DNA from 3 places in the Brevibacillus sp. HB1.2 genome. Region 2 is predicted to be linked to each of the others. Evidence: a T-box and tRNA genes for the amino acid it is inferred to sense, from the RefSeq annotation. Region 2 holds a T-box; the other regions hold tRNA genes.
The links. The T-box of region 2 lies ahead of leuS (leucine--tRNA ligase). A T-box ahead of a tRNA ligase gene usually reads a tRNA of that ligase, here a tRNA-Leu.
Positions count from the first base shown of each region.

Region 1 (10,915 bases), on a different contig from region 2:
ATTCTCTCGCAGGTTGACCTGAACAAAAACGAAAATCTGCTGATCGCTGCTTGCAGTATCGCTGTTGGGCTAGGCTCTGCTGCAGTTCCAGCGATGTTTGATCAACTGCCTACGTTGGCAAAAATGATGCTGCAAAATGGTATCGTGACAGGTTCTTTGACTGCCGTCATCTTGAACATCTTGCTCGTTCATACGAATAAAAAAGCATCTCAGACTGCTCCGGCAAATGTAACTGTTTCGGAAGCGTCTTAACCTTATCAAACAATGAACCGCCATTTCCTGGTTAGACAGGGAGTGGCGGTTTTTCCTTTTATCGTGGCTGCGGTGGAGAGAAGAATATTTCCAGTCTAGGCTCCAGGCTCCGTCCTGCAGGAGGCCAAGACTGCCCGCTTCGAAGGGACTCGCGGGGAAACGCAAAAGTGGTAGCCGCTTCGTAGCTCGGACACGTTGCGTTTCTGTTGCCGGCGAATCCCTTCTCCGCTCGGTAGGACTCCACAAGTCGCTACGTCTGGAAATATTCTTCTCAGGCGTAACTGATGACATTCTTTCTAAGGTTTTTAAAAATCGATTAACACGGAAAGTTCGTAGAGGAAACAGGAGAAAAAAGCGAAGAGCTTTGGGACACAGACCGAGGCGCAATGAAAAAAAGAGAAACAAGCTTTTAGCGTCCACCTCTGAGACGCCTCCTGAATGGACCACTTTGGACGCGGATTTCGCTTTTTTTCATGGAGTCGGGCAGTCAATCCTACTGCGGGTGGCCCAAGAAGCTGAGCGTTTTCTCCTGTTTCCTCCCCACCACTACAGCAACAACTTAGGATTCCTCATGTGAATAATTTAGTGGGAAATGGAAGAAAGATAGAAGGAATCCGATGATGAAAATTGCTGCTGTTACCTAGTTATTCAAAAAGGAGTTCTTGCATGTCTCCGTACGTTTTTCCCATTCAATATGCTTTTCTTGTTTTTATGTTAGGGTGCTATGTTTTATTTGTTCCCTGGCTTATTTACACCTATAGAAAAGATGGGTTTTTCAGTTGGTGGCGGTTCATTTTAAGCTCTTCCTTTCTGTTTTATTTGCTATGCGCTTTGTTTTTGGTGCTGCTTCCTTTGCCCGCTACAAGGGACACTTGCGCCATGCAAGCAGAGAATACCGTTTATTATTCGTTGATACCGTTTACCTTTGTCCGTGATATTCTCAAGGAAACTTCGTTTGTATGGTCACAGCCATCCAGCTATATTCAGCTCGTGAAAAAGCAAGCATTCTTGCAAGCCGCTTTTAATTTTTTGCTATTATTCCCTTTCGGCGTCTACCTTCGCTACTTTTTTCAGAAGCGGGAATATTGGAAACGGGCTTTGGGGTTCGGCTTTGCGTTGTCACTGTTCTTTGAAGTCACACAATTAACAGGGATCTATGGAATTTATCTTTGTCCGTATCGACTGTTCGATGTCGATGATCTCATACTCAACAGCAGCGGTGCTTTATTTGGTTTTTTCGTTGCACCGATTATACTGGCTTTGTTCCCGTCTACTAAGAGCATAGCAGCGAAAAGAGCCAGTGTGATGGAGAGTGATATCGTCCTCCCAGTACCGCAGTTGCTGGCGTTGTTGATCGACTGTATAGTAGTCCAGTTTATGTCCGGTCTATTTGACGTTTTTCTTCCGTTTGGCTGGCTGACAGAGCTGATCAGTACCTCACTCGGTATAGTGCTTGGCTTCTATTTCATTCCGCTATTATGGAATGGAAAGACGATTGGAACAGCGATTTTGCGGTTCAGACTGGTGAACGAAGATTCCGGAAAGCCCTCCGCAACATCTTTATTCAAGCGATTTCTCGCCCTGTATTTCACATGGTTTATCATGTATACCTCGAATGCAATCAGTCAAATAGAAAGATGGATGGAGTCGGCCTTTTATCCATTCCTCATCCTTTTCACCTTTGGCGTCATCGTAGTAATTACGCTTGCACTCCTCATTCATGGTCTACTCGTTTTGTTTTCCCGAGGCAGGCGCCGATTTTATTTTGACTATGCATCCGGTCTCAGACCCAGTCGAAAATAGTGCTCGCAAGATTTTGGTAGATACGTCTGGAAACAGGAGAAATAAGCGAAGATCTTTGGGACACAGCCGAGGCGCAATGGAAAAAGAGAAACACGCCCTTAAGCGTCCACCTCTGAGAAGCCTCTTTGAACCTCTACTTTGGACGCGGTTTCGCTTTTTCCATGGAGCCGTGCAGTCAATCCCCCAAGCAGGTGGCCCAAGAAGCTGGAGCGTTTTCTCCTGTTTCCTCCCACCACGACAGCTCGAACAACAGGTTCTAAAAAAGGCTTCCCCGCAATGACAAGCGTCCAACAGTGCTGGCCAAGTTTTACATACGATGACATGTAAAACAAACTACCTCCAGAAAGGAAGGGGTGCCATGGCAACCTTTCAGGAAGCGCTTCTGGCCAAGAAGCATTTGGTCAAAAGGTGGAAGCGAATGCCGGGCGTAATTGGCATCGGGATTGGCTATGCAAACGGAAATAACAAAAAAGACGGCGCCTGCATTGTGATGTATACCGTAAATGCGAGTGCCGCCGTGAAGAAGGTATGCCCAAGTTGCGTCCGTGTCAAAAGTCAGGTGTCGACAGCCCATGTATCCGTTCCTGTTCGAACGGTCACCTCTGGACGGTGCCAATGTCATCCTACTGTACGTCCCTCTGCAACGAATTATCGCAGCAGAATCAGACCTGTGATCGCTGGATACAGCATCGGCTATCCAGGGGCGTCCGGAACGGCTGGGTTAATCGTTGCGCGAGGAGGCCAACGGTTTGTGTTGAGTAACAATCACGTCCTGAATCGTAACAATACGAGTGGCTATACCGAGACCATCCAGCCTGGCGGAGCAGACGGAGGTCGTTCAGGAAGAGATCGAATCGGACGCTTGTATCGCTATGTTCGTCTTCGGAGAAATGCAGTGAATCGAATGGATGCAGCGATTAGTATCCCTACTTCCAATCGACTCCTTGCCCCTCGGTATGCAACAGTAGGCAGAGTACCAGGTGTTATACGTTCGTATGGCATCGGGCGCAGATTGAAAAAAGTGGGCCGTTCATCAGGGCTGGCATGGGGAACGGTTGAATCCATCCACACCGATATTGATGTCAGTTACGGGAACTACGGAGGGCTGGGGACCATCCGTTTTCAGAATCAGACGGTCATCAGAAGTACGGTTCCCATCTCCTTACCTGGAGATTCTGGCTCTGTTTGGCTGACTGCGGGCAATTACGCTGCAGCCGTGAATTTTGCTGGTTCAGCCAATGGCAGGCTCTCGATTTCGTATCCGGTTGTCTGGGCATTGCAAGCGCTTGGTGTCGGGGTAGCAAGATCAGCAGGGAGAACTGGCAAGTCAGTTGCCAAAGCCAAAAGAGTCAGGAGAAACAACGCTCGTACGAGACCACTGTCTGCCACTGAGTTAAACCGTGTCCAAACAAAAAAAGCTGCCTCCAAAAGGCAGCTGAGCAAGAAAAAGACGAATAGATAATAGCATTAGGAAACTTCTTTGGCTAACTGATCCAGTATGTGGAGAATGCGGTTTGAGATATCTTCTAGCGTATCAAACGCAGCTTCTGCTTCCTCTAGTTTTCCTTGCTTGACGAAATAGTAAATCCGCCGAACAGTTTCGTGGAACTGTCGATGAGGCACATCTAATTGCTTGAAAGAGGGCAAGGTGCTCACGGATGGATTGTTCAGGGCTTCGTCATACCAAATCCCCAAGCGGCATTGATGATGGTCGACGAGTTCTTTTTCATCAATGTGGTGATACCCAAGCATGAAGTTGTATAGCCACCATTTCCATAAGAGATGGTCGGTTTTGACGATTCGCAAGTAATGTTTGGTCTTTAAGTGGCTCGTTTGTGTGATGCTTAGCTTGTGCAGGCTATTAATGCCGGCGCCAACATCATAGACGTTTTTACCTGCATTCGAGACATGCGAAGAGACTTGCTCCATATTCGTCTGGACTTGCGATATGCGCATCGAAATGTCATCTGTGGCAGCAGACTGCTCTTGTGCCAATGCTGCAATGTGTCCGGTGGAATGCCCGACAGTCTCAATATTTTGCACAATATCTCCTAATATCCCAATCGCATCACGTGTCTGATTCGCTTTATCGTTAAAATGGTCGCTCATGAGAGTGGCCGTTTCTTTTACCTGGACAGCTTCATTCTGGACGTTATTGATTGTGGCCGTAATGCTTTGAACGGATTGCTTGGTTTGTTCGGCGAGCTTTCGCACTTCATCTGCCACGATAGCAAAGCCGCGCCCGTGTTCGTTGGCTCGTGCTGCCTCAATCGACGCATTCAATGCAAGAAGATTGGTTTGATCGGCAATATTGCGTATAACTTGGACGACCTGGGAAACTTCTGCAATGGACGTCATTAACTGCGAAATTTTTGTTTGCATCTCTTGGAATTCATCTGCCATGGAAAGAAAGCTAGTCAATGACTCTTGGATAATATCTTTGCCCATCGTCGCTTGCTCGATTGTTGTGGAAGCACTCTCTGCAACGGAGACCGCTGATTGAGCCACTTTTTGCACAGATTCGCTTAGTTGTTCGGCAGCAGATCCCACATTGCCAGCTTCCTCGGTTGTATCCTCAAGCGTGTCCAGCACATGCTTGAATTTATCGATCTGAATCACTAACTCCAGAACTTCGCCCAGGCGATCAATAACTTTGTAATCATTATCCTCCTGATACGATTGGAGGACGATTTGCGAATCAAGCGTGATGATCTTCATGAATGCCAACAGGACGGAAGATAGTTCTTGGGGACGTTTCGAATAAGTGTTGACGATTGCGGGAATCAAAAATTCATAGACCCGCAAGTAAGAGCCCGTATACCATTCTGGCGCAAGTCCAATTTTGCTGTGGACCTCTCCGATTTTCTTACGCCCGGCTACATAGGCGTCGTCTAGCTTGGCATGTGGAAGCGATTGCAAATAGTGACGAAAGGATACAGCCAATCGATCAACCGTCGTATGCGTTTCGATGATTTGCATAAGATGGGGGTATTGGCGAAGCATGTGGTAATGACGCTCTGTAATGGCCTCTAGGTGTTGGGTTAGGAGTGGTTCAATTTGTTTCAACTGATCAAGGTCTGTCTGATTCATTTGCAAAAAATGAACTTTTCCCTGTAGCTGATCGGGCATTTGGACATCGCTTTTTTGAATTGAGGCGGTAACGGTTTGAGCGCCACGCTTACCAAACATAAAATCCCTCCATATTTTTACGAAAAACGGGCCTATTCATCAAAAGAATAGGCCGTAAGTGCTTTTTAGATTATAGCATTCACGAATGGAGTTGAATCTTTGGAACTATTGTGATTTTGTGAAAAGTATATTAAGAAATGGGCAGCGTCATCCATTATTCAAAAAAGGTCATGTGATGCTTTTCGTCCCGGTAATAGGCGAGGCGGTCCTGGAGAGCGCCTGTATGTAATTCGAACTTATGCCCATCAGGGTCGGTGAAATAAATGGAACGCTTATCCCGCTCCGAACGATCCCGTCCATGCAAAATGGTAACGCCGTACTTTTCTAAATGAGCGTACCACTCATCAAATGACTCTTCTGAGATCGTGAAGGCCATGTGTGTATAGGAGTGAGTAATTTCATTGCGTGGGATGTCTGATTCCTCATTCAGCGCCAACCAGTGGCCATTCAGTTCAAAATAAGCCAGCTTGCGACCTCGTACAAGTGGTTTGGCATGCAGGACATCCCGGTAAAAACAAAAAGATTTCTCCAGATCTGAGACAGAGAAAAGCAAATGATTCAATCCTTGAAGTTGCGGCAATACGTCCCCCACCTTTTTAGCAATAATCTTGCAACTATTGCTATTGTATGAGGAAAACAGGCAAACCACCAGTCTATCCCGGGTCTGCCTGCCATTTGTTTAGGATTGACTTTGTTGAGCTTGCGCTTGGGTTTGCAGCGTGGATTGGACTTGGGATACCATCGTTTGCGCTTGGGCAATTTCCTGAGACGCTTGCTTCAAGGCTTCTTCGGCGAGCTGTGGATTGGCTGCAGATTGCTCGATCGCTTGCGTAATCATATTTTTTGCCAGCGTGGTGGCTACCTCTGCTTTTTTAAGCGAGTCGGTGTTAATTTGGCTAGGCATGATATACCTCCTGCGGGTTTCGATGATGGGAACACCGTATTAATTTACCCCGCACGCAACGGTTTATGTATGATAGATACGCGTCCAACCGTTTTCCTCCCGCGATGCATAGTCTGACAGGGGGAGGGACGTCAGATGAAAAAGCAATGGGTGCAAGTCATTCGATTGGCAGAGCAAGCTTTCTTTACGATTATTTTTTCAGCGCATAAGCGGGTGGGGGATCGCGGAATCATTTTACCCAAGCGGTTTCATTCCAAGTTAAAAATTCGCCGTTTCCTGCAAAAATTCATGACCCCTTGTCTGGCAAATCGAGTGATCGGCAATCTTGATTTGCGGCGAATAAACGGACAACTCGCGATCCCTGTAGGTGATACGATCGGGGCACCACCGATTGTTAAATCAAAGGTCCTCTCTTCGGGCAGCAGGTGTGCGACGCTTGTGGTCTGGTTTGCCTTCGATTCAAGTGATCGATTTTTCCGTGTGTACCAGTTGAAAAAGCTTCCGAATGGGCGCTGGATCGTTGTAGGGCGTCATCCGCTGGACTATCCGTTTAACCTTCCGCAGGATTTCCTGAAACGACAAATACCATGTGGGAAAATCTGTACATCATGGAGAGGGAAGTTAAAAACTAGGAAAAAATGACTATCTTCCAAAAAAATCCGGTATTGATATTGGTTCAATTTGCCTGTATAGTATGTAAGTGTTGCAATACTTATCGGAAATTGTCGAATGAGAGAAGTTCCGATATGGCTGGAAATCGGGAAGTAGCTCAGCTTGGTAGAGTACTTGGCTTGGGACCAAGGGGTCGCAGGTTCGAATCCTGTCTTCCCGACCATGTTTTGTTTTGAATAGGCCGGTATGGCGGAATTGGCAGACGCGCGCGACTCAAAATCGTGAGGGAAACCGTGGGGGTTCAAGTCCCTCTACCGGCACCAGCAATCTATACATATGGTTTTCGTTATAAGGTGGGGAACAGTGAGTAGGCCTGTTTCTCACTTTTTTTTTTGTTCTTACAATCATTGTCCATTATACCGACAATAGATAGGGAAGATTGCATGGAAGCAGCAGGACAAACAAAGCCTGCCAAAGGAGAGGACGACAGTGATTACGGTAATGATAGTGGAAGATGAGAAACCCATCCTTGATCTCATGAAGCATGTCATCGGACAAAACGATCACTACACGATCGTTGGAGCATTCACACATCCACTAGAGGCTCTCGCTTGTCTGCCCGATCTGTGCCCTGATGTGGCGTTCTTAGATGTAGAAATGCCAAAAATGAACGGACTTGAGCTAGGCTCTAAAATAAATGAGTTGTCTGAGCACACTAAAATTATTTTTACGACTGCCTATAAAGAGTACGCGTTGGATGCGTTTAAGGTGTACGCGTTTGACTATATTTTAAAACCGGTTACGCCTGCGGCCATTGAACGAGTTACAAATCGGTTAGTCAAACAGCTACAAATGACGGCCCCGATCAAACAACCTATGAAGAACGTTTCCATCCAATGCTTTGGTGGCTTGGACGTGCGCAATGCAGGAGGTGAGGTTGTTCGATGGCCAACGAGAAAGAGTGAGGAGCTGTTTGCCTACTTTCTCTGTCATCCCAAGGAGGATATCAGCAAGTGGCATCTGACTGATCTTTTATGGCCGGAGATGGACGAGAGCAGGGCCACGCATAACCTGCACAATACCATGTATCGACTGAAGAAAATCATGAAAGAGCAAGAACTCGGCATCGATATACAAAAAACGGGTGAAGGCTATCTATTTCACCCGATGGATCAGACGTACGATTTATTGGCATTCCAGCAATTCGATCTCTCTTCGTTAAAGGACAGCAAAAGCGCAGGAGGAGTCGAAAATTTGTGTGCAATGTACAAGGGGGCCCTTTTTGATCGCAAGGATTTCTTGTGGAAAGCCCCTCTGGAAGAACGGTACCGGAAAAAGTATACGGAGCTGGTGTGCAAACTGGTAGAGCTCGACATTGCCTCAAAGGAGTTACCAAGGGCTGCGCGCAGGCTGGAAGAGTACTTGGCGGTGTACCCTTTGCACGAGGAAATGAATGTCGCCTTGATGGAGATTTACGCAAGGGGCGAACAAAAACAGAAAATCGTCCAGCACTATGCCAAATTCGCTGATGCCTATCACCAAGAGTGGGACATGGAGCCGCCGAGGGAAATAAGCGAGTGGGTATCCCGCGTGGCTGGACAGTGACAATGATGCAGGCAGATATCATTTCGACCACAGATCATGTGAGAAGTTTGGGAGAAGTTATTGCTATCATTCCTAGAAAAAGGAAGAAGGCGAGTTTCATGCAATTCAGCATTATATCTGTGGGAAAAATCAAAAATGATATCTTGCCGCGAGTGGAAGCATACAGTAAACGCTTGGCCGTCTATTGCAGAATGGACATTGTTGAAATTCCAGAAGAAGCCCGAATGGAAACGATGAGTAGTGCTGAGATCGAACAAGTGAGGCAGTCGGAAGGACAAAAAATTCTCGCGCAAGTCAAACAAGAGCAGCATGTCATCGCCCTCACTGGAGAAGGAGAGCTATGGACGCCAAAGCGACTATCTGTGCAAATAGAAGATTTGTCGATGGAGGGCCGAAAAGAGATTCTCTTTGTCATTGGCGGTTCACTTGGCTTATCAGAGGAAGTCTTGGTCAGAGCAAATGATCGGCTGGCACTCCCGAAGAAAGCATATCCGCATCAGTTGACGCGTTTAGTCGTGTTGGAACGCTTGTACAGAGCGCTACGAATCAGCCTGGGAGAGCCGTTGCGGTAGTCCAGTTCAACGGCAAAAGGAGTCTCGAAACCATGAGACTCCTTTTTTCTTTATACGTAAAAACATTGTGAGATTTTTGTGAGGGGGAAATGGTACTCTTAAAACGAAAAGATCGTACATCTTCGGGCTCTGTAAGGGAAGGGGATACATTTTTGGATCGAAGAAAATTTCTGATGCCTGCCGGGATTGGTTTGGTTTTTTTGCTTTCCATAGCGGTATTTATCGGGATCTATATACAAACCTTCCCTAGTCGGGACATGCCCATGGCGAAGCGGGGAGTACTCGATTTGTCGAGCTGGGATTTTCAAAGACAAGGATTGGTCAATTTAGATGGAGAATGGGAGATATATCCTGGAAAATTGCTTTCGCCTGAAGATTTTCGACGAGGGCAACATGCAAATCCCTCGTATCTGGTCGTGCCTGGAACGTGGAAGGGAGACAGTCTCATCGATAGTATCGACCGGAAAGGCGCTGTAACCTATCGATTACAAGTAAAGCTCCCAGAAGACGGGCAAATATATGGGTTAAAAACAAAGAGCATTCGGATGTCCCACCGATTATATGTAAATGGAAACGAAGAAGGTGCGAGCGGACAGCCAGCCGTAGAGAGTGAATCCCATCAGCCAGGGAATACACCGTATACTGTGTTTTTTTCCGCGGTTGACAAGGACCTGGAGATTGTCATTCAAGTGGCGAATTTCATGTTTTTCACCGGGGGGATTGCGAGCTCGATTCAACTGGGCTTGGATGGGGATATTGCCATTCTAAACAGCACCTTGCTCGGAACAGATATTGCCTTTGTCGTAACACTAGGGATCATGGCTGCCTACCATCTCAGCTTTTATTTTCTCCGCATGAGGGATAGAACCTATTTGTTCAGCGGCAGCTATATGATTGTTCTTGGTATTTATCACATGGTTTTTGGTGAAAAGGTACTGTTGCAGCTTTTCCCTTCGATTCCTTTCGTTGTTGCCTACAAGGCACAGGATGCATCCCTGTTCGCAAGCTCGATCTTGCTCGCCCTATTTTTCTGCTCCATCGATACGAGGGTTCTATCCCGCAATTGGCTGGTGAAGCTGACAGCGCCTATTTTTCTCTACATCCTTGTCATACTCGTCTTGCCCTACTCCTTCTATACAAATCTGAAAGGGCCTCTCTTGATTTATGTGCAAATCTTTCATTTCTTTATATTGGGTAGGCTGCTTTATTTATCTAGCAAGAGTCAAAGGGACTCGTCGGACCGAAAAGAAATGCTGCTTTTCGTTGGTGCGAGTATTTCCTTGTCGGTCAGTCTCATTGATGGTCTTTTATACGCAGAAAACATCGTACCCACTGATCTTGCGGGAAAAATCGGCATCCTGTATTTCATTACCTTCATCAACATTCTTTTGGCAGTGCGATTCACGAATGCCTATGAAAAGACAGAGATTCTTTCTCATCAATTGAAGATTTCCAATCAGATCAAAGATGAATTTCTGACGCATACTTCGCATGAGATGAAGACACCGCTGCACGGGATTATCAATATCACGTCCCATTTACTAGAGGATGAGAATCATGCGTTGTCTTCCAAACAAAGACAAAATCTTTGGCTTGTCAAGGATACATCGATCAAGCTGTCTATGCTGGTTGGTGATTTACTCGATGTTACTCGCCTGAAGCATGGGGAGCTGCGCCTCCATTTATCAATTGTGGATATCAAGGTCATCACCCAAATTGTCTTTGACGTACTGCAATTCGAATTGCTGGGGAAAGATGTCCGACTGGAAAATCAGGTCCCCGCTAACATTTGGGTGTATGCAGATGAGAATCGGCTTCGTCAAATTATGTATAATCTCGTACACAATGCCATCAAGCATACGAATGTAGGCTCGATTCAGGTAACGGCGGGCGTGGTGGAGGGACAGGTTCGTATTTCTGTTGAGGACACGGGGATAGGAATTTCACCAGATAAGCATGAAGTCATTTTTGATTATTT
Region 1 is NZ_JABMIU010000006.1:233,760-244,674, forward strand. Features, by position in the region: gene HPY28_RS16980 (nucleobase:cation symporter-2 family protein) at 1-252, shown strand, start outside; gene HPY28_RS16985 (VanZ family protein) at 964-2,055, shown strand; gene HPY28_RS16990 (hypothetical protein) at 2,154-2,378, opposite strand; gene HPY28_RS16995 (chymotrypsin family serine protease) at 2,414-3,517, shown strand; gene HPY28_RS17000 (protoglobin domain-containing protein) at 3,523-5,244, opposite strand; gene fosB (metallothiol transferase FosB) at 5,399-5,824, opposite strand; gene HPY28_RS17010 (hypothetical protein) at 5,924-6,148, opposite strand; gene HPY28_RS17015 (hypothetical protein) at 6,284-6,790, shown strand; tRNA gene HPY28_RS17020 (tRNA-Pro) at 6,907-6,983, shown strand; tRNA gene HPY28_RS17025 (tRNA-Leu) at 7,001-7,083, shown strand; gene HPY28_RS17030 (response regulator) at 7,250-8,365, shown strand; gene HPY28_RS17035 (23S rRNA (pseudouridine(1915)-N(3))-methyltransferase RlmH) at 8,464-8,937, shown strand; gene HPY28_RS17040 (ATP-binding protein) at 9,090-10,915, shown strand, end outside.
Region 1: it has a tRNA-Leu gene. The T-box ahead of leuS (leucine--tRNA ligase) is inferred to sense a tRNA for this amino acid. The anticodon was not compared.

Region 2 (10,915 bases):
CACCCGAGTCCTGCCACTCTTGAAAGCTTGCCGACACGGAGAAAGCAGGTATCACATCAATCGCTTGATAGCTTGTTTCTCCTGTAACATGGACGCCTTGCCAATACAAGTAGCTGGCGTAGTCGAAGGCATGAGGATTACGCGTAGGAGCTGGTAGGGATAATCGGATCGGAGCCACGATAACACTGCCACGTCTCCACTGCTCTATTTGTGTTGCTTCCTGGAAAGAAGCAAGTTTAACACGAAGCGCGATTTTTTCTAGAGACCGATGCACGTTCTGATCAGGTTGATTTTCACCCCAGGATGTTATCGTGACAAAAAATCGTGCTACATCCCCGTCCCGTCTCACAGGTGAATCAATGACACCTTCTATCCAGATGCTCTGCTCCCTTTCTGCCAATGGTTTCACTTCAGAGCTGTGGAGAATCTCGTACCCACAAAAAAAGAGACCTGCTAGAATCATAATCAGTGAGTAGCATGCAACGAATTTGCGGTATGGTAACGGGATACATGCAACGATTGCCCATGATACGCCTGCAGCCAACAGCAGCCAAGCAGGATGTAAATAGGCGGACAAAATGAGGCCGATCATCATCGCTAGGCTTGCTATCCATATTGACACTGCAATTCCCCCGTCCTGTTCTTTCATGAACCGTTTTGTCGAACGAATCATGGTCTCCTAAGGGAGTATATCTAACCGAATGGGGACAAAAATAGAAAAGACGAAAGGCTAATTCCCTTGTAGAATCAGCGTTTTCGAGGTCAATTACTGGCACTCATAAGAGATTGCGCTGATGGTCGATACATGATAGAGTTAGCAGGAGCAATCCAGTGAGAGGAAGAGTCATTTCTTATGTGCGGAATCGTATCACTCTATAACAAGCGGCAAAAGCCTGTTCAACAAGAAGCGATTAGTGCAATGACGGGTGTCATCCTGCACCGTGGTCCAGATGACGATGGTTTTCACCTTGAAGACAACATCGCCCTGGGCTTTCGTCGTTTAAGCATCATTGACGTGGAAGGCGGACATCAACCGCTGTTTAACGAAACACGTGACATCTGGATTATTGGTAACGGTGAAGTCTACAATTACAAAGAGTTACAACAATGGTTAAAGGACATCGGTCACGTTTTCCATACCGATTCTGATATTGAAACCATCCTCCACCTTTATGAAGAGGTAGGAACAGATGCACCTAAGCATTTGCGCGGGATGTTTGGCTTTACGATCTACGACTCCCGTAAAAAACGTCTGTTTGGGGCACGCGACCATTTTGGAATCAAGCCTCTCTACTATGTCGAGACAAATGATTCGATCGGGGTTGCCAGCGAGATTAAAAGCTTGCTGGAGCTGCCAGGATTCAATCGCGAAGTGAATCCAACCGCTTTTTATCACTATTTGACGTTCCAATATGTACCCGATCCTGACACGATGTTTGCTGGCATTTACCGTATACCGCCTGCTCACTCGTTTGTGATTGAAAACGACCAGATCAAGCTGGAAAGGTACTGGGATGTAGAATTCAAGCCAGATGAAAGCAAGCCGTTCTCTTATTTTGTTGAGGGTACGCGCAGTGTCATGCTCGAATCTGTCGACAAACACCGGATTAGCGAAGTTTCTCGTGGAGCCTTCTTGTCTAGTGGTGTTGACTCTAGCAGTATCGTTGGGATGTTGCGTACATTCGAGCCAGTCAAATCTTTTTCTGTCGGCTCAGATATTCCTGGTTACAGCGAGCTCGATTATGCGAAGCGAACCGCCGCATATTTGGGATCGGAGCATTTCGAGCGCGTGATAAACGCCAAGCAGTACATGGATGAATTGCCGCGACTTATCTGGCATCAGGACGAACCAGTAGCGGACCCCTCTGCCATCCTGCTCTATTTTGTAGCGCAGATGGCGAGTGAACACGTAACCGTCGTATTGTCCGGTGAAGGTGCAGATGAATTTTTTGGCGGATACAATATTTACAGAGAGCCTCATTCTCTCAAAATGTTTTCCGGGATGCCTGGCTGGATGCGCCATTCCATCGGATATATGGCAGAACGCCTCCCCGATCAGGTAAAAGGGAAAAACTTCCTCATCCGCGGATCGAAAACAGTTGAGCAACGCTTCTTCGGAAACGCACTGATTTTCAGCGAAGAGATGAAAAAGCGTGTCGTCATGGAAGATATCACCCGTTCGGAGTCGTATGTATCTCCTTTCACCATCACAGAAGAGATTTACAAACGCGCTTCCGAATATGACGATGTGACCAAGATGCAATACTTGGACATTCACACTTGGCTCAGAGGCAACATTTTGATGAAGGCCGACAAGATGACGATGGCCAATTCTTTGGAGTTACGAGTACCTTTCATTGATCTTAAGGTATTTGAATTCGCCGCTACCATTCCAACGAAGTACAAAATTGCCAACGGCACGACCAAGCACGTGCTTCGTGAAGCGATGAAAGACTTCCTGCCACCTGAGATCCAAACGAGAAAGAAGCTGGGCTTCCCTGTTCCGACTCGTCACTGGCTCAAAAACGAATTTTACAAATGGGCAAAAGAGATCATTTTTGAATCCAAGGTGGATAATTTGATCAATAAGGCCTATGTGCTGTACTTGCTCGATGAACACCGCGAAGGAAATGCGGATTACAGTCGCAAAATCTGGACGATCCTGGTCTTCATGTTGTGGCATCAAATCTTCATTGAGCAAAAGCACAATTTTGAGCCTTTTGTCAGCCCAAATGTAGACCTTCGCCGCAAAAAAAATTCGCTGCTGCATATCGGCTAACAGCGACAACGCAATAAATAGATTTGCAGACCCTCTCTTACTTTTCGTAGCATCGTTGATAGAGAACAAGTTCACTCTATGAACGTATCGCTATGTGAAGGACGGGAGGGTTTTTGTTATGGTGCTGGAGTGGTGGGAGCGTTATCGTCGTATCATCTTGCTGACTGCGGCTGTTCTGTTTGTCGGTTGTAGCTATTGGATCTATCAACGCGACCAATCACATAAGACTGACGAACTACCGTTGCATTCTCCTGCTTATGCAGCATCGAATCTTGAAACAAAAGAACTGACAGATGATTCAGCAGCTGCTCAACCTGCCAAATCTGTAAAAGCGACACCGGAAAAAGATAAGGATAAGGAACCACTCCTCTCTCCTCTCTATGTCGATGTGAAAGGACAAGTGAAAAATCCTGGATTATACCAATTCGAACCAGGTACGCGTGTCGCAAATGCCATCGAGAAAGCAGGAGGAGCCCTTCCTGATGCTGACCTTGTCCAGATCAACTTGGCAGCGCCGCTCACAGATGGAGCTGCTCTTGTCATCCCGGCTAAAGGGGCCACCGCGCCAGTCTCCGCATCCATTGGCCTTGTACAATCTGCTTCCAGCGTATCCACCACTGGTGCCTCCTCAGCCATTAATCTCAACATGGCAACTGTCGAAGAGCTCATGAGTCTTCCCGGGATTGGAGAAGCTCGTGCCAAGGCAATCGTGGAGTACCGGACAAAACAAGGGCCATTTCGTTCAGCGGATGACCTGAAACAGATTGAGGGAATTGGCGAGAAGATGTTTGCACGGATAAAAGATCGGCTGGTGGTAAAATGAGTGCTCAGCATCCGGTCATGATCATAGGCACTCCTACATAGAATGGGAAAAGAATATCGGAGGGAGGTATGCCCATGAATAGAATTGGGTTTATTGGTACGGGCAGCATGGGCAGTATCTTGATTGAATCATTGCTGTCAGCCAAGGCGCTGACTCCTGGTCATGTCATTATCAGCAACAGAACCCTTTCGAAGGCGCAGCAACTGGCAGAAAAACATCCCGGGCTCATTGTCGCGCACAGCAATGCCGATTTGGTCAAAGAAGCTACAACGATCGTGCTGTGCGTCAAGCCACTGGAATATAGCGTGATGCTCGAACAAATTGCTCCTGCCTTAACGCCAGACCACCTATTGATTACGATCACCAGTCCGATCAAGCTTGCGGATTTGGAGACTCAAGTTCCATGTGCGGTTGCCAGAGTCGTTCCTTCTATCACAAATGCCGTAATGAGTGGTGTCAGCTTATGTGAATTTGGATCACGAATCCAAGAGGAACAACGTCATTTTATACGAAGTCTGTTTGCCCACATTAGCTCCCCTATTGAGATTTCGGAGCCTTTTTTACGAATTACTTCTGACATTGTGAGTTGTGGACCAGCTTTTATCAGCTATATTTTGCAGCAAATGATTCAAGAAGCTGTTGAAGAAACTGGCATTTCCGAAGAAGCTGCTACCTACATGACCACGCAAATGCTAATTGGGATCGCAGATCTTTTACGAGAAGAAGCGTTCACCCTTCCTACTCTGCAAAAGAGGGTCTGCGTGCCCGGTGGAATTACTGGGGAAGGTCTGATTCCTTTGCAAAACGGTATTCCCGGTCTTTTCGCCCAAGTATTTCGTCGTACACAAGCAAAGTTTGCCGAGGACCAGGAACTGGTTGCACGAAATTTGAGCAATCAGCCACATTAGCGCAAGACGAAGAAGCGTTGATTTACGAAAAAAGGAGTGGATACCTGTCAATCACAGGCTCCACTCCTCTTCTTATTTCTTGCCGTCCTTTTCTTAACGAACGACGATATTCACCAGTTTGCCTGGAACAGCGATGACTTTGACGATCGTTTTTCCTTCGATCAGTTCTTTAATCATCTCATTGTTTTTCGCCATCTCTTCCATCTGTTCTTGCGTCGAATCAGAAGCGATGAGCAGCTTCTCTTTGTTTTTGCCGTTAATTTGCAGGACGATTTCTACCTCGTCTTCAACCAGCTTCGCTTCGTCATACGTAGGCCATGCTTCGTATGACAGGCTCTCGCTGTGGCCCAGTTTTTCCCACAGCTCTTCACCCAAGTGCGGAGCGATTGGAGACAGCATTTTTACCAAGTCCTCCATGAATTTCTTCGGCAGAACTTCAGCTTTGTACGCTTCGTTAACGAATACCATCAACTGAGAGATACCCGTATTGAAACGCAGGCCTTCGTAGTCTTCTGTTACTTTTTTCACCGTTTGGTGGTACACGCGCTCCATGCCAGCCACGTTGGAGGTTTCCACGATTTTTCCGTTCAGCTCACCGTTGTCACCTACAAACAGACGATATACGCGATCCAGGAAGCGGCGTGCGCCATCCAAGCCTTTTGTCGACCAAGCGATCGAAGCATCCAGTGGTCCCATGAACATTTCATACATGCGCAGTGTGTCGGCACCATGGCTGTCGATGATATCGTCTGGGTTTACGACGTTACCTTTGGACTTACTCATTTTCTCGTTGTTTTCACCCAGGATCATTCCTTGGTTAAACAGCTTTTGGAATGGTTCCTTGGTTGGTACGACACCGATATCGTACAGGAACTTGTGCCAGAAGCGAGCGTAGAGCAAGTGCAGCACCGCATGCTCGGCACCGCCAATGTAAATGTCGATTGGCAGCCATTCTTTCAGTTTGTCTGGATCAGCCATTGCCTTATCGTTGTGCGGATCGATGAAGCGCAGGAAGTACCAGCAGCTACCCGCCCATTGTGGCATGGTGTTTGTCTCACGGCGTGCTTTCATACCTGTTTCCGGATCGACAGTGTTTACCCACTCCGAGATGTTTGCCAATGGCGATTCACCTGTACCGGATGGTTTGATTTCTTTTGTTTTTGGCAATACGATTGGCAGTTCGGATTCTGGAACGACTTTCATCGTGCCGTCTTCCAGATGGAGAATCGGAATTGGCTCACCCCAGTAGCGTTGACGGCTGAACAGCCAGTCGCGCAGACGGAATGTTACTTTGCGATTTCCTTTGCCTTCCGCTTCCAGCCACTCGATCATTTTGGTGATCGCCTGTTCTTTGTTCAATCCATCGAGCATACCGGAGTTGATGTGCTCTCCGTCGCCTGCATACGCTTCTTTGGAGATATCTCCGCCAGCGATTACTTGCTTGATTGGCAGATCGAATGTTTTTGCGAACTCATAGTCGCGTTCATCATGCGCTGGAACCGCCATGATGGAGCCTGTTCCATAGCTGATCAGCACGTAATCTGCAATCCAGATTGGCAGACGTTCGCCGTTAACCGGGTTGATCGCATATGCTCCGGTAAATACTCCTGTCTTTTCTTTCGCCAGATCAGTACGCTCCAGATCGCTCTTGTGCTTCGCTTGATCCAGGTACGCTTCCACTGCTTCTTTTTGAGCTGGTACGGTAATTTGCTCAACCAACTTGTGCTCAGGAGCCAATACCGCGTAAGTTGCTCCGTAGAGAGTGTCTGGACGAGTTGTAAAGACGGTAAAGGATTCGTCATGACCTTCGATACCAAAGGTTACTTCTGCCCCTTCAGAACGACCGATCCAGTTGCGTTGCATTTCCTTGATGCTCTCTGGCCAATCCAGTTCATCCAGATCAGCCAAGAGTCTTTCCGCATACGCAGTAATTTTCAAGACCCATTGCTTCATTGGGCGGCGTTCTACTGGGTGTCCGCCACGCTCACTTTTTCCGTCAATGACTTCTTCGTTCGCCAAAACCGTTCCCAAAGCAGGGCACCAGTTTACAGCTACCTCGTCAATATAAGCCAAGCCGTGCTCATACAGCTTCGTAAAAATCCATTGTGTCCACTTGTAGTAATTCGGATCGGTCGTATTGATTTCGCGATCCCAGTCGTAGGAAAATCCGAGTGACTTAATTTGGCGACGGAAGGTGTTGATATTGTGCTCGGTAAATTCCGCCGGATCGTTTCCTGTATCGAGAGCGTATTGCTCCGCTGGCAAACCAAACGCATCCCAGCCCATTGGATGGAGAACGTTATATCCTTGCATCCGCTTCATGCGGGATAAAATATCAGTAGCCGTATAGCCTTCCGGATGTCCTACGTGCAGGCCAGCTCCAGATGGATATGGGAACATGTCGAGTGCGTAAAACTTTTTCTTGCCCTCATCCTCGGAGGTTTTGAAGGTCTTGTTCTGCTCCCAATATTGCTGCCACTTCTTTTCGACATTTTGATGACTGAATACCATGGTAAAGCACTCCCATCTTAAAATAGGTGAAAATAATAAAGAAAACCTCACATCCCAGATCGCTGTTGCGAAAGGGACGAGAGGTTATTTAACATTCCCGCGGTACCACCCAGATTGGCAAATGACAAGCATTCACCCACTTGTTTCATCCGTAACGGGGATAAGCCGCTCACCCTTACGCAGTCATTGCTTGAATGACCTTGGGGGCAAGTGCTGGGAGGTGAGTTCAGATAGATTCGGGTTGACTTGCACCATCCGTCAACTCTCTGTGATTGCTCGAATCCTATGCCTACTATTCCTCTTAAACGCGTCGAAATCTGTAGTTATAACGCCATTATAGTCAATCCGAACCAATCATGTCAAACTTTTCGGCTTGCGGGCTGAAAAAAATAGGCGCTCACTCGTTTCTTGTGGCGGCATATCCGAGTAATCAGCGGTGATGACAATGTCTGTGAAGCCAGCATCTGTCAGCCAGCGCATCAGTTGGACAGGCTGGTAAGCCCGTTGCCAATGCTCTTCTTCCATCCGCTCGTACAATCCGTTTGGCTGACGAATGAAAAACGTTAACTGATGCTCTACTTCCAGACGCAGCGGGTCGCAAAAACATTGCCAAATGTACGAAACTTCATCTTCTACATGTGTGAACGTCTCGTCTCCGAAAATGTGCAGCATCTTGTACGGACTGTGCACATCAAACAGAAAGCTCCCACCTGGCGCGAGATGAGCGAAAACGCGCTTGAACGTTTCCTGCACATCCGCTTCCTCTGTAAGATAGCTCAATGAATCACACAAGGAGATGACCGCATCCGCTTCGGGCAAGGACAGCTCGCGCATATCCTGCTCGACCCACGCTACATCCACTTGTTCCTGCCTCATTTTGTCATAGGCGATCGCAAGCATTTCTGTTGAGAGATCCACGCCCGTAACACGGTATCCCCGCTTGGCGAGTGGGATCGCAATCGTGCCAGTCCCACAGCCAAGATCAATGACCCGCACAGGCTTCTCTCCCTTTGTCCAATGACGCTCGACCCAATCGAGCCACTGGTCATACGGAGTATCCGCCATCAGCCTGTCATATACAGCGGCCATATGTGCGTATGCCATCTGTCCTTATCCTTGCACGCTAAAGGAAACTTCCTCTGCGTCCTTCCACAGGCGCTCCAGATTGTAAAACTCGCGATCTTCGCGATGGAAAACGTGAATAACGATATCGCCCAGATCAACCAGTACCCAGCGACCTTCATCTGCTCCCTCGATACCGCGGACGTCAAAGCCGTTTTTGTGGGCTTGATCACGGATTTCGCGAACAATTGCCTGTACTTGACGCTCGTTGTTTCCGTGGCAAATCATGAAATAGTCTGCGATCACGGACAGCTTTCTAATATCGAGCACCTTCAAGTTCTCTGCTTTCTTGTCCTCTGCTGCCTTCACTACCAACTGTGCCAAATCTTCTACTGTTTTAACCATCAAAACCCTCCTTCTCTCCCTTTGCGGGAAACCAAATCGTTATATGCGGTCAATGTCAACGGGAAAACCGTCTTTTGCTTCTCTATCAAAAATTGAATCGTGCCTCCCAAGGCGAGTGCCAGGGCGGCATCCAAATCATGCATGGCTTTGCCGCGAATAAAATCGACACCCGGGTAAACCCGGTTTGGTTCTATATAGTCTGCCACACAGACGACTTTTTCTAACAGGGACATGCCAGCCCGACCCGTTGTATGGTAGCGAACAGCTTGTAAAATATCTGCATCCGTCACACCTAGATCAGTCTGGATCACAATAGCTGCTGCAAAGGCATGCCACAGCTCTTTTTCCCCTTCCAAAAGTTCTGTAGGCATATCGTGGCGAACGAGAATCTCGAACATTTTTTCCACAGGCCAGCACTTACAGTAATCGTGCAACAGTCCAGCAAGCTCGGCTTTGTCAGGATCAGCCCCGAATCTCTCTGCCAGCTCGCGAGCTGACGCAGCCACCCCAAGCGTGTGCATGTAGCGTTTTTCATGCATTTGTTGCCGTACGCGAACGAGAAGCTCTTCCCGATTATCCAAAAGTCTCATAGATTCGGTTCTCCTTTATATAGCGCTCCACGGCATCAGGTACAAGATAACGGATGCTTTTCCTGGCAGCTGCCTTCTCGCGAATCATCGTGGAGGAAATGTCCCAAACAGGCATCTCCACAAATGTGACATCCTCGCTCGATTCTTGATCTAGTTCGGTTCCAGGCCTCGCTAGACCTATAAAGCGTACCATATGAATCAGCTCTTGGTACTGGTACCATTTGGGCAAGATTTTTACCATATCTCCTCCCATGATAAAAGAAAAACGGCAATCTGGGAACTGCCTGATGAGCTGAATCATCGTGTCATAGGTGTACGATGGACCTTCTCTTGCGAACTCCACATCTGTTACACGAAACACCTCGTGATCAGACACGGCGAGCTGAACCATTTGCAAGCGGTGATTCGCCAGCGTCAGACTCTCTCTCTTTTTGTGCGGTGGAACGTGTGTAGGCATAAACCAGACTTCATCCAGGCCCGCTTGCTCTCTGGCTTGTTCAGCCGCCAGCAAGTGCCCGCAATGAATCGGGTCAAACGTTCCTCCCATGATCCCTACTTGCTTGATTGGCTGTCTCATTGCATGCAGATCACTTATGGCAGCTTGATCGTCTTGTTCTCCCGGGACTCTTTGTACAAGACAACCGTATGGCCGATCAACTGCACGAGCTCTGCTCCAGCACCTGCTGCCAGATCTTCTGCTACTTGATGTTTATCGTCGTTATTGTTTTGCAAAATCGCTACCTTGATCAATTCACGTACTTCCAACGCTTCTTTGATCTGAGTGATCATATTCTCGTTTACGCCGCCTTTTCCTACTTGGAAAATCGGGGTGAGATGATGTGCTTCTGCGCGCAAAAAGCGCTTTTGCTTGCCGGTCAACATCGGCAATGCCTCCTTTTTCATCCTGCAAAATCAGGTTGTTTTCTTTAATTGTTGCAAGACGACCTCACGCATAACCCCAGTTGGTGCTCGTTCGCCCGTCCACAGCTCAAAAGCCAGTGCACCTTGATTCACGAACATGCCGATTCCGGAATGAACAGTGGCACCGATGGCACGCGCTTCTTTGAGCAGACGCGTTTCGAGGGGGTTATAAATCAGATCGCTAACGGTTAAACCAGAATGAAGCCATTCTGCTGGCACAGGTGTCTCCTGTACGTTTGGCAGCATTCCGATCGATGTCGTATTGATCAACAGCGAAGAGTCTGCGATGGCAACTGCCCCTTCGCCCTGTTCTACGATTTTCGTAGGTACAATCGTCCCGACATGCTCAGCCAATACCGCGGCTCTTTCCCGGGAACGATTGATGATGCGAATTTCCTTGACTCCTTGTTCAGCCAAGGTAAACGCCACTGCACGCGCTGCGCCTCCAGCCCCTACCATGGTTACCACTTGCTTTTCAAGAACGATTCCCGTCTCTTCCACAAGCGAACGAACATAGCCCATACCATCTGTGTTGTAGCCAATCAAGCGTCCATCACGAGAAACGACGGTATTGACGGCGCCGATTCGTTTGGCGAGCGGATCGATTTCATCCAGCATCGGCATGATAGCAACCTTGTGGGGGATCGTGACGTTAATCCCTTTCAAGCCTAACGCGCGAATACCCGCGACTGCATCTTCCAGATTTTCCGGTTCAACATCGAACGCAGCATAGGCAAACCCCAACCCGGTCTCTGAAAAAGCTGTATTGTGCATCATCGGTGATTGCGAGTGGGAAACTGGATGTCCAAACAGGCCAACCAGTTGTGTTTTGCTTGTAATCATGGAGCTTTTCCTCCCCGGACGTCTCTCTATAGCATATGGCAAGGGGCAAGGCTAACTCGACTTTTCTTGCTTA
Region 2 is NZ_JABMIU010000003.1:599,070-609,984, reverse strand. Features, by position in the region: gene HPY28_RS11035 (DNA internalization-related competence protein ComEC/Rec2) at 1-649, opposite strand, end outside; gene asnB (asparagine synthase (glutamine-hydrolyzing)) at 854-2,779, shown strand; gene HPY28_RS11025 (helix-hairpin-helix domain-containing protein) at 2,898-3,602, shown strand; gene comER (late competence protein ComER) at 3,677-4,510, shown strand; gene leuS (leucine--tRNA ligase) at 4,604-7,021, opposite strand; T-box leader at 7,091-7,336, opposite strand; gene HPY28_RS11010 (class I SAM-dependent DNA methyltransferase) at 7,376-8,125, opposite strand; gene rsfS (ribosome silencing factor) at 8,132-8,488, opposite strand; gene yqeK (bis(5'-nucleosyl)-tetraphosphatase (symmetrical) YqeK) at 8,488-9,078, opposite strand; gene HPY28_RS10995 (nicotinate-nucleotide adenylyltransferase) at 9,062-9,655, opposite strand; gene yhbY (ribosome assembly RNA-binding protein YhbY) at 9,670-9,960, opposite strand; gene HPY28_RS10985 (shikimate dehydrogenase) at 9,991-10,842, opposite strand.

Region 3 (10,915 bases), on a different contig from region 2:
ACCAGCAAGAGACGCTCCCTTTCAAACACATCACACAATGTCCGGGTAAGTGCTGCAACCAATAGGTCTTGGGGACCTGTGTTGAACATTCGGTTGGCCGTTGTCAACAGTCGCGACGTTATCTCGGCTGAAAGTGTGCGTGTAGATGTAGCGCTGTATTCTACCAAGTCTTCGCCAAAATCGTAATCCGTAGGAAGTTTGTCTTCCGGGATGGAAAACATGTCCCAAAATGCTTTTTCTTTGATTGCCTGATCCGACTGGTAAAAGGCGGCGACTTCCTTTATCCAAGCTTGCATCGAATGTGTTTTATCCGGCAAGACGATCGGCTCATTCCGTTTAAGACTGGACAAGGCACTCATCAAATCTTCCAGGAGAATCCTCCAGGAGACACCGTCCACAACCAGATGATGGGCCGTCAGAAACAATCGCTGAGGTCGATCGGGACCTAATTCAAAGAGACAACCGGTAAACAGCAAAGATTCTTCCAGCTTGAAGCTCACAGCGCAAGCTCCCATCGCCTCAAGCATTTTACTCTCCTGTTCTTCCTGCGGTAAGGAAGCAAGGTCGATGCAAGACACTGACACTCGGCTGGTAAGGTGGCTCTCATTGTAAAAGAGCTTCCCCTCTTTTGCAGAGTAATTGAGTCGCAAACAATCGTGATGGTTAACCAGTGCAGATAGACTCGCTTCAAACTCCTCCAGCGTTACTTTTTCTTTGCTTTCAAGGAGCAACGACTGGTTCCACTGATCAGCATTGCGGAACTGTTGGGACAGAAACCAAGAAACGATGGGAGATGACGGCAACTCGCCAATACACGGCTCTTGTGAGATCTGTTCCACTCCCCAGCTCCAGTCACTTCTCGCTTTTAGTTCTGTAATCGTGTCATAAATCAAGATATCTCTCACCGGAATCTTGATTCCTCGCTGATGCAATCGATAGGAAACCTGAATCGCCTTGATCGAATCCCCCCCTAGTTGGGAAAACGGGTCATGTAGACCAAATGGTGAACGACCAAGCACGTCCTCATACACTTCTACCAATAGCTTGTCAAACTCGTCACGAGGACTGGTTTCATCCTCCGCACCTTTTCGCTCCATGACAGGTTCGGGAAGCTGTTTCCGATCTACCTTGCCATTTGAGGTCAGCGGAAACTGTTCAAGCTGCACGATTTGCGACGGGATCATGTAGGCGGGCAATCGACTTGCCAGCTCTTCGCGGAGCTCTTTTTCCCGGAAAGATGCTTCCGTGATCAAATAAGCACAAAGGTACTTACGCCCCCACGTATCCATGCGATCGATCACCACTGCCTCACGCACAGAAGAATGACCAAGTAGCTGCTGTTCAATTTCACCCAATTCAATGCGGTAACCATGAATCTTCACCTGATAGTCAGCCCGTCCCAGATACTCCATGACTCCATTTGGTCGATAGCGGACCAGATCGCCCGTCTTGTACATCACTTTTCCTGGCGAAAACGGATCGGGTAGGAAACGCTCTTGCGTCAATTCCTCGCGGTTAAGATACCCCCGTGCCACACTATCTCCCGAGATGAAAAGCTCTCCTGTCGATCCGATCGGAATTGGCTTCCCATATGAATCCAAAATGTAGAGCTGCACGTTACTGATCGGATGTCCTATCGGTACAGATCCCTCGACATCGATCTCTGGATCGTATTGATAGATCATGCACCCGACTACTGTCTCGGTAGGGCCATACTCATTGAGAATTTCGATTTGTCCGTTCCATTTCGCATGAATCGCCTCAGCCAGACTCACCTTCAAGTCCTCACCGCCCACAATCACTCTCTTTACTGTAGTAGAAGGCAAAGCGATTTCTTGCAGCAAAAACAGATGGGCAGGTGTCAGCTTTACGACATGGGAGCGTCCATCGCTAAAGATGCGCGATAACACAAACTCTGAATCAGAGTTCGGATAGATAACCATCCGATTTCCCTTTACCAACGGGCAAAAAATGGACGTAATCGTCAAATCAAATGCCAGTGAGGAATAAAAAGCAAACGCTTCTTCAGGACAGGAGAGATAACGGTCTTTTGCCCACGAAATATAGTTGACTAACCCTCGATGAGAAACCATGACTCCCTTCGGATTGCCGGTAGAGCCTGAGGTATAAATAACATAGGCCAAATCCTCTGGCTGATTAACCGATTCCAGGATTGCCCCATCATTTAGATACAGGGACGAATCACCGAGCTCCAGGATTACTTTGGACCACGAAATAACCTCTGTTCGCGTGGTGTGTCGAAGCAACAGGTCCGCTCCAGAATCAGACAGCAGATATTCGATGCGCTGAGAAGGGAGTTGAGGGTCAATCGGAAGGTAAGCCCCGCCTGCTTTTAGCACGGCCAACAGCCCGATGATCATCTCTGGCGAATGATCTGCCAGAAGCGCAACAATAACGCCAGGGCCAACTCCACGGTTACGCAACGACTGAGCGAGTCGATTTACTTGATCATGCAGTTCCTGGAATGTCAGCATGCGCCCCTCTGACTCTAATGCAACTCCCTGTGGCGAGCGTTTAACTTGCTCTTCAAACAACTGGACAACCGTCTTCTCGCTGGAATAGGAAGCAGCTGTATCGTTCCACGTTTTGAGCTGTAGTGCCAACTCTTCGTCAGCAAGGAAGTTCAGATTGGACAGTGGTACTTCTGGATTCGCGATCATTTGATTGAGCAGCCTTACGAGATGATCCGCTATTCGATCAACATCATTTTCCGTGTACTCGGCGATTTTATAATCCATTTCCAGCGTCAATTGTTCATCTGTAGCCCATTCCCTGATAATTACTTGGAGCGAATACAACTGGTGACCGTTGTAAAACTCCTCATTCGTCACGGGATACCCACCAATGGTGAAGGGCAGCTGCGTGCTGTAATAATTTACACAAATCTGAAACAGGCTGTCATAGCCATGTTTCTTCAATTCCAATTCTTGAGCCAGCAAATCGTACGGATATTTCTGATGAAAAAAACAGGAAGTCAATTCCCTGTTGACATGTTTAACATAATCGAAGGCATCCATTTCCATCGGAACTGCCAGACGAAATGGCATAGTGCTGGTGAACATCCCGAATATTTTGCGCTCCACTTTGCCTGAGCGATTTAACAGCGGCGTACCAATCACGATCTCTTCTTGCCTCGTACAACGCTGAAGGTAAAGACTGACGAGAGCCACAAACAAGGAATTTAGCGAGCATTTCATCTGGTCTGCAAATTGGCGTATTCTTGTCGAATCTTCACGGTTGAATGCATAGACTTTACGCTTGCCCTCGGTCGTATCTGTTGCCTTTGCTAATGTCGTGATCACAGGCAAGCTCTGAAACTTGTCCCGCCAGTATCGCTTGTCCTTTTCAAATCTCTCAGACTGAGAATAGGCATGCTCCCTGTCGACAAAAGCTTGATAAGCGTGTTCATCTCCTACATGAACGGAACCGCCTGCTAACAACGTGTCATAATAGTGAGCAATTTGTTCTGTCATAATGGAGATGGACCAACCATCAGCAATCAAATGGTGAAACTTTACAAAATATCCCGCTTCTACGTCACTCAGTTGAATCAGACAAAAGTAGAATAGAGGCTCCTGTCCGATCGAAAATGGTTTTGCAAACAAAGCTTGCAGGAATTGTCTGCACCGATCAGGGGCATTCGGTTCTTGTCTGAAATCAAATACCTGCAATGGCTGCGGTTCGTACTCTCCAACAAACTGAAGGACTGTCTCTTCTTCCTGATAGTTGAGTCGCAAAGCATCGTTCTTTTGAATGAACAGGTGAATGGCCGCTTCAAGTACATCCAGTTTCACTTTTCCTTGAACCCGCACCATCCCCCCTAACGTATGGACAGGAAGCTGTGGATGTAATTTTTCCGTATACCAGATACGCTTTTGTGGATGACTTAAAGGATATCCGCCATTCCATTGCTTCTTATCCTGATGCAATGCATTTCCCCCTTTCGGAATTGTGCAGATGTAATCACAATTCGAATATGGCAAAAAATCTAATTGATTACAAATACTTCCATCCCAACTATATCGATGACTCTTCTATAGTGTCAAATGAATTTTCCATTAAATGTTATTTCAGAAAATTAGATGAATTCCATCTCTTTTTTCCTTTTTCTAGCGCTGCATAGAATGGAAAAAATTTTGTGCACGCTATTGATTTTGGCTGTCTTTTCACGTAGGATAAAATGTAATATATTGGCAAAAACACCCCCTGGAAGGATGAATGTGATTAGATGTCTGTGACACTTCGTGAAGTAACCCTGGAAAACTGGGAAGAGTGTATTGAACTGGAACCTACTCCTGAACAGAGTGAGTTTGTTGCCCCGAACCTCTACTCCATAGCCGAAGCAAAGTTTCAAACTACATTTGTCCCTCTGGCCATATACCATGAGGACACGATGGTTGGCTTTGTCATGTATGGGCTTGACCCTGACGATGGAAACTACTGGATTTACAGACTCTTAGTTGATGCCAACTATCAACGCCAAGGCTACGGACGTGCTGCGATTTCGCAAGTCATTGATATACTGAAAGCAAAAGACGATTGTCAAAAAATTGTCATTGGTTATGCTCCAGCCAATGTCGCAGCCGAAAACCTTTACGCTTCACTCGGATTTCAAAAAAATGGCATGGTTCTGTTTGGCGAGACGATTGCAGAATTGAACTTTTAAGCCAGCTATTTTCGTTCCCCGAAAATGAAACAGCGGCGACCTAAGACCTAAAAATCAAGTCTTAGACTCGCCGCTGTTTGAATTGTTTTTTCGTATATGAAAAAAGCACACCTTCCATGTGTCTGTAAACACCATGGTTAGTGTGCATTCGTTTTTAATGTGGTGCCGGTGAAGGGACTTGAACCCCCACGGTTTCCCTCACGATTTTGAGTCGCGCGCGTCTGCCATTCCGCCACACCGGCATGTGAAACTATGAAAAAATAGCACATCATCAATAGAAAATCAATGGTGGGGAGAGACGGATTCGAACCGCCGAACCCGGAGGGAGCAGATTTACAGTCTGCCGTGTTTAGCCACTTCACTATCTCCCCACAATATGTGCTGTCTTTCTTCTGCGTTTACTTTCTTCAACCAGAAGCGACATTTATTAATTTACCATGAACTTTGTTTGACGTCAATATATTTATTTGGATTGACTCTCTTTTTTCGCCAAAATCTCCTGTGCCCACTCGTGGAAGACGCGCAGTGCCTCGTCTACTTCTTGAAATATTGCTTCTTCCTCACAGGAGTATTCCGGGAAGTCAAGTATGCGGTTTTTACGAATCTTCACTTGCTCTTCTTCGCATTTTATCTCCAAGAAGTAGGGAACGGCTTCATCTATTCCATAGCTGTTTTCTAAAAACTCGTAGGTACGTACCCACTCCAGAATTCGAACTTCCGATGCCTTTAAACGAAGCACCTGCTCCAAGGACATAATGGTTTCATTCCCGTAGTAATACATGTTATTCAGCCCTTCTGCATGAAAATGGACGGAGCCGTGACTCCGCCCTGTTATTGATGTGATAGATTAGATCGAGGAAAGCAGCTCTCTCAGTTCTTTGACAATCACTTGCTGGTAGCCAGTGCCTTCTCCATACTGCTCGAGCATTTCGGCACGTGCCACTTTGATCTTGTCTTCATAATCTGGGGCGTTTCGATCCGGGTTTTGCTGTTTAAACGCCGTCATGACAGCTTGGACATGCTTCGGTCTCGGTCCCCATTTTGCCAGAACATGCCCGCCTGTGTCCGCAAAAATAACAACAGGGATCGCCCGACCGCCCATCGTGAGAAACTCATCCATGAGATCGAGGTGTTCTTCCATCACCATCATTTCCACGGGCATGTCTGTTTCTTTCAAAGCATGCAAGACGACTGGCAAGTTGCGAACGACGTCGCCACACCAGTCCGCAGCCAAAATCAAGCATCTGAGGTCATCACGATGCTGGAGCGAAGCAAAAAACGCACGGTCTTGTTCATCCGTCCATGAAAATGCATCCGACCAATTTTGGTATGTATCCTGATTCTTTGTCATGCTTTCCACAAACGCCTGTGGCTTGAGCCCCGTACGGAATTTATGTGCTACGTTTGCCCCCATCTTTTCTCCTCCTTTTGTATCGCTCGCCTATTCTTGGTTTTTATTTGCTGCTTCGTTTGCTTCCTTCTCTTGATTAGCCAGCTCCATCATTTTTTGCAACAAGATATGCTGTGGCATGTGCATGAGACGCTCCAAAGGTACCTGAAGAGCTTCCGACAGCTTGACAGCCGTCTCTGGTGATATTTGTAATGGACGCATGTCATTTTTGCCCCTTTCCCTTGCTTTTATCAGTCCCTTCAGTATAATACACAGCCGTTAAACCTGCCAGCATACAAGTCTGGTACTCGGAAGCCTTTAAATAACAAGCTAACATCATTGATTAAAATGACATTAGCTTGCTAGGCAGCAGATAAAATAGGAAGTTTACGAATCCACATAGATGAAAAAGTCGTTTATTTGGTCTGCATGCTTGCCTATTTGCCAAATAAGCATCCCCAGTATCACATATTTGAATAAGACCAGCCTTTTCCTGGCTCGAATTCTGGGGGCAGAGAAGGCCCAATCTTTTCTTGGTTACCTTATCAACCACATGGCTGTCATCCCCACCAGTTACACATCGTCATCAAGTACTTTGTGACATGTTGGCTCTACTGAACCACTTTTGACCCATTTACTCACCTCTCAACTCCTCATAAAAAAATGAAAAAAGAGCCACACGAAGGGGCTCTCTCTCTTAAACACTATATTCCGCACATGGAAAAGGACGAGCTATGGCTTTTGCTTAGTGAGGATGCATGGTACACCTAAGCCGATCGCTCCGGGCTGGGACATCTGTTCCAGATATGCCAACCCTCGTGCACATTGCTGCTTGCATACTTGACATGTATGGGACGTTACGATTTTCAGCTGTACTTGATTGGGGTGCTGTCGCGAATTCTTCTTTTTGATCTTTTTGCCCTTGGCCATCCGTTTTCCTCCCTTTGCCCTAGATCACTCCAGTCTATGAAGGAGAACAACCCCGCTCTTTAGGCAAACATACAAAATCAAGATATTCACTTGCAAAATGGGCCTTGTCATACGTGTCTACAAATAGAAAAAGCCGCCGGAGAATTCTCTCCAAGCGACTTATGAGCCTTCCCTATGGCTTTGGACTTAGCAACTGGCGCAGTTCTAGCTCCAGTGTAGGAGCATCAACCATTCCGATTATTTTCTTTCGTACAATTCCATCTGTGTCAATCAAGTACGTAGTTGGAAATGCCATCACCTTGTAACGGTTCGACACAGTACCAGCTACGTCCATTGGTATCGGAAATGTCAGCTTGTAGGTAGTGACAAAGGCCATAGCTGTTTCCGGGCTGTCATTGCTCGTGACGTTCACGCCATACAGATCAACCTGTCCACCGTATTTTTCGTAGACTTTTTGTAAATCCGGCGCCTCCAGCTTGCATGGTCCACACCAGGAAGCCCAAAAGTTCAAGACTACTGGTTTTGCCCTTTTTCCTTCTACCTTGTACGTCTGCTGGTCTAATCCTGTCAGTGTAAAATGAGGAGCCGCAAAGCCAACTTCCGGTTTTTGAACCTCTGCTACGATTGCGGCCGTTTCTTGAGGCTTTTCCCAAACAGCAAGTCCGACCCCCAATAATACGAGCACCGCGAGCAACAGCTTTTTCATTTTGTCACCTCTGCCCTACTGAGTTAGAATCCCGTAAAGCCTCCGTACATTTGAATAAGAACGCGTGTAATATCCGTCAGTTTATCTGTATACAGAAGAATACCAAACAAAATCATAATGGCTCCTCCGATTTTCATAAACAGGTCGGAATACTTCACAATCGCGTTCACCTTACTGATGAAGAACGTCATGACAAAAAATGGAATGGCGAATCCGAGCGTATACGCCAATGTGTAGGCCAAGGCGCTTGCAGGATTGGAAACACCCATGACGATAATGCCAGAAAGAATAGGTCCCACACAAGGTGTCCATCCAGCTGCATACGTCATTCCCACCAGTATGGACCCAGTATACCCCAATGGCCTCGATTTTAAATCGATTTTAAAAGAACGCATCATCCAATCCATTTTAAACACGCCAAGCATAACCAAACCAATGATAGCAAGCAAAATACCGCCCAGTTGACGAATCAAGTCCTGTTGGTCAGTGAACAAGCTTCCGATCCAAGATGTAGACAGCCCGAGCGCAACGAAAATGATCGAAAACCCGACTATGAAGAAAAAGGTATGCAAGAAGGCTTGCTTGCGAAAAACAGCTCTCCCTTTCTTCACTTCATCAACCGTAACCCCAGTTATGTAAGACAAAAAGGAAGGATAAAGCGGCAGGCAGCAAGGGGAAATAAAAGAGAGAAAACCTGCTGCAAAAGCCAAAAACACAGTAATATCGCCAGTCATATGTACCTCCGGTGGGTATTTTATCCACTATCTTCTCATTGTATCGAATCTTTTCCCCCTTCAAAAGTAGCAATGACACTTTGTCTTAAAACCGTGACAATTTACTTTACATAATATTCATTATGTCTTAAAACTCAGCACAAAACGTAACAATTGGATGGATAGATCTGGTCCACTTTAGAAAATAGATCAGATTTGTGACAAATGTGACATGTATCTTTCTCGGAAGACATGTAGATGATGAGCAGCATGCCCAAGGATAAAATAGACGAGTGCAGTTGCAGTTGTCTTGTCCTGAATAATCACGCCCGAACGACTCAACTCTTCTTCTGTAAGCCCTTTTACCAATGCTCGAGTAGAAGAGCGCACAGTCCGATACTCCTCGAGAAGATCAACAAGCGGTCGACGGTCAAAATTCGTACGACTGACGTACATGTCCTGATGCCTAGGCAAGGGGGTCTTATCTCCGCGGGAAGCACACAGCAAGCGATAGCACATGATTCGCTCTGTATCCATAATATGGCCGAGAACTTCCTTTCCACTCCATTTATCTTCCTGATAACGGAACATGCTCTGTTCCTCCCCGCAAGATCGAAAGCATGCAAGTATTTCTTCCTCCTGAGCGCAAAGCAACTCATTCAGATTCCCTTCAGGTGCGATTTTGATATAGGTTTCAAACTGCGCAGGATAATCACCAGACTGTGGTTTGCGGAAGTACAAAGGAATACACCCCCCTTTTGAAATAGTGAGACGAATACTTCCATTGTACACAAAAAAGAGGCGGATGTACTCCGCCCCTTCTCTGCTATTCTTTTTTTACTGAATAGTGACTTTGCCGCCATCTTGAAGCAGTGTTTGCCCTTTTACCACGATCTTATCGCCGGCAGACAAGCCTTTCAAAATTTCGATCGTATCACTAGAGGATTTCCCTGTAGTGACCTCGACTTGTTTTGCAATGTCACCTTCCAGCTTAAATACATACTGTTTACCATCGCGATCAAAGACCGCACCGCGCGTTACCACGATCGATTTTGCTCCACTTTCCCCAACCGTTGGGAAGGTTACATTCACTACCATATCGGACTTCAGCTCATTGGATGGGTTTGGAATCGTAATCTCCACTGGATATGCCTTGAGCTGCGTATCCATTACAGGACTCATCGCCGTTACTTTGGCATCAATCGTTTTTCCTGTCGATTGTACGTTTACTTTTACGGTAGTTCCTACTTTTATTTTTGTGATGTCTGCTTCTGACAGATTCGCTTTTACCAGAAGTGGATTCGTGTTAACGACAACTACAACCGGCTGCTGACCTGCCATTTGACCAACTGCGCCGCTTACGCTGGAAATATATCCATTGATCGGAGACGTCACAGTCGCATTCGCTAATTGCTCACGAGCATTTTGCAGACTTACTTGCGCTTGCTGTACAGAGGCTTCGGAAACTTGCACACTTGTTTTTTGTCCCGCAGATTGCACTCCCTGCTGCGCGTTATCATAAGAGGTCTGTGCCGTTGTCAGTTGAGAATTTGCCTGCTCCATCTGCTGAGCGGAAATCGCTCCTTGTGAAAAGAGCTGTTGCATCCGCTGCTGGTTTACTTTCGCATCCTGAAGTGCGGTTTCTGCCTGCTTCAGGCTATTTTTCGCTTGAACCAAGCCTTGATCAGAGCTGCTGCCTGCTTGGTTTAAGCTCGCTTTTGATACGTTGTAGGCTGCTTCTGCTTGTTTGACACTGTTCACCAGATCTTTTTCATCGAGCTTGAACAATACTTGACCTTTTGTCACGTATTGGCCCAGTTTCACTGGCAGGGAAGAAATTTTCCCACCCATTTTCGGGGAGACTTGCACTTCCTCACTCGGTGCCAGCTTTGCCGTGAGACCAGAATCGGATACCACTGTTCCCGTTGCAACAGTTTCAATCTGTACAGGGGTTGACGCTTCCACTGTTTCCGTAGGCGGCGTTTCCGCTTGCGGGCTGGAGCACCCTGCCACTAGCGAGATGGCCAGTAGTGCCAAAATGACGGGTTTTTTATTTAGTTTCATGTATGTCCCTCCTCTTCCCACAAACGTCTTACGATTCCAAAGCGGGATTGATTGTCTTTTGTTTCTTAGCAAGTTTCTTTTCGAGTTTCAACTTTTTCTTCAAGCGTCTCTTTTTCCCTAAATCATCAAACCAGGAAGCAACGACAGGAACCAGAACCAGTGTAATCAGTGTAGAGAATCCGAGACCGAAAATAACCGTCACGGCCATTGGTGCATTCGTCTCAGATCCGGCACCGCCAGAGAATGCGAGCGGTCCAATCGCCAGAATGGTGGTGAGTGTCGTCATCAAAATCGGACGAAGACGAATCGGTCCAGCATGCAGGATCGCATCATACAGCTCCATGCCTTTTGCACGCAATTGGTTCACGTAGTCGATCAATACAATCGCGTTGTTCACGACCAGACCGATCAACAAAATGTACCCG
Region 3 is NZ_JABMIU010000007.1:84,304-95,218, forward strand. Features, by position in the region: gene edeP (edeine non-ribosomal peptide synthetase EdeP) at 1-3,950, opposite strand, end outside; gene edeQ (edeine self-resistance N-acetyltransferase EdeQ) at 4,250-4,687, shown strand; tRNA gene HPY28_RS17530 (tRNA-Leu) at 4,848-4,929, opposite strand; tRNA gene HPY28_RS17535 (tRNA-Tyr) at 4,974-5,058, opposite strand; gene HPY28_RS17540 (hypothetical protein) at 5,151-5,468, opposite strand; gene HPY28_RS17545 (thioredoxin family protein) at 5,535-6,101, opposite strand; gene HPY28_RS17550 (YycC family protein) at 6,129-6,299, opposite strand; gene HPY28_RS17555 (hypothetical protein) at 6,810-7,007, opposite strand; gene HPY28_RS17560 (TlpA family protein disulfide reductase) at 7,180-7,713, opposite strand; gene HPY28_RS17565 (cytochrome c biogenesis CcdA family protein) at 7,737-8,447, opposite strand; gene HPY28_RS17570 (DinB family protein) at 8,637-9,218, opposite strand; gene HPY28_RS17575 (efflux RND transporter periplasmic adaptor subunit) at 9,264-10,490, opposite strand; gene HPY28_RS17580 (efflux RND transporter permease subunit) at 10,519-10,915, opposite strand, start outside.
Region 3: it has a tRNA-Leu gene. The T-box ahead of leuS (leucine--tRNA ligase) is inferred to sense a tRNA for this amino acid. The anticodon was not compared.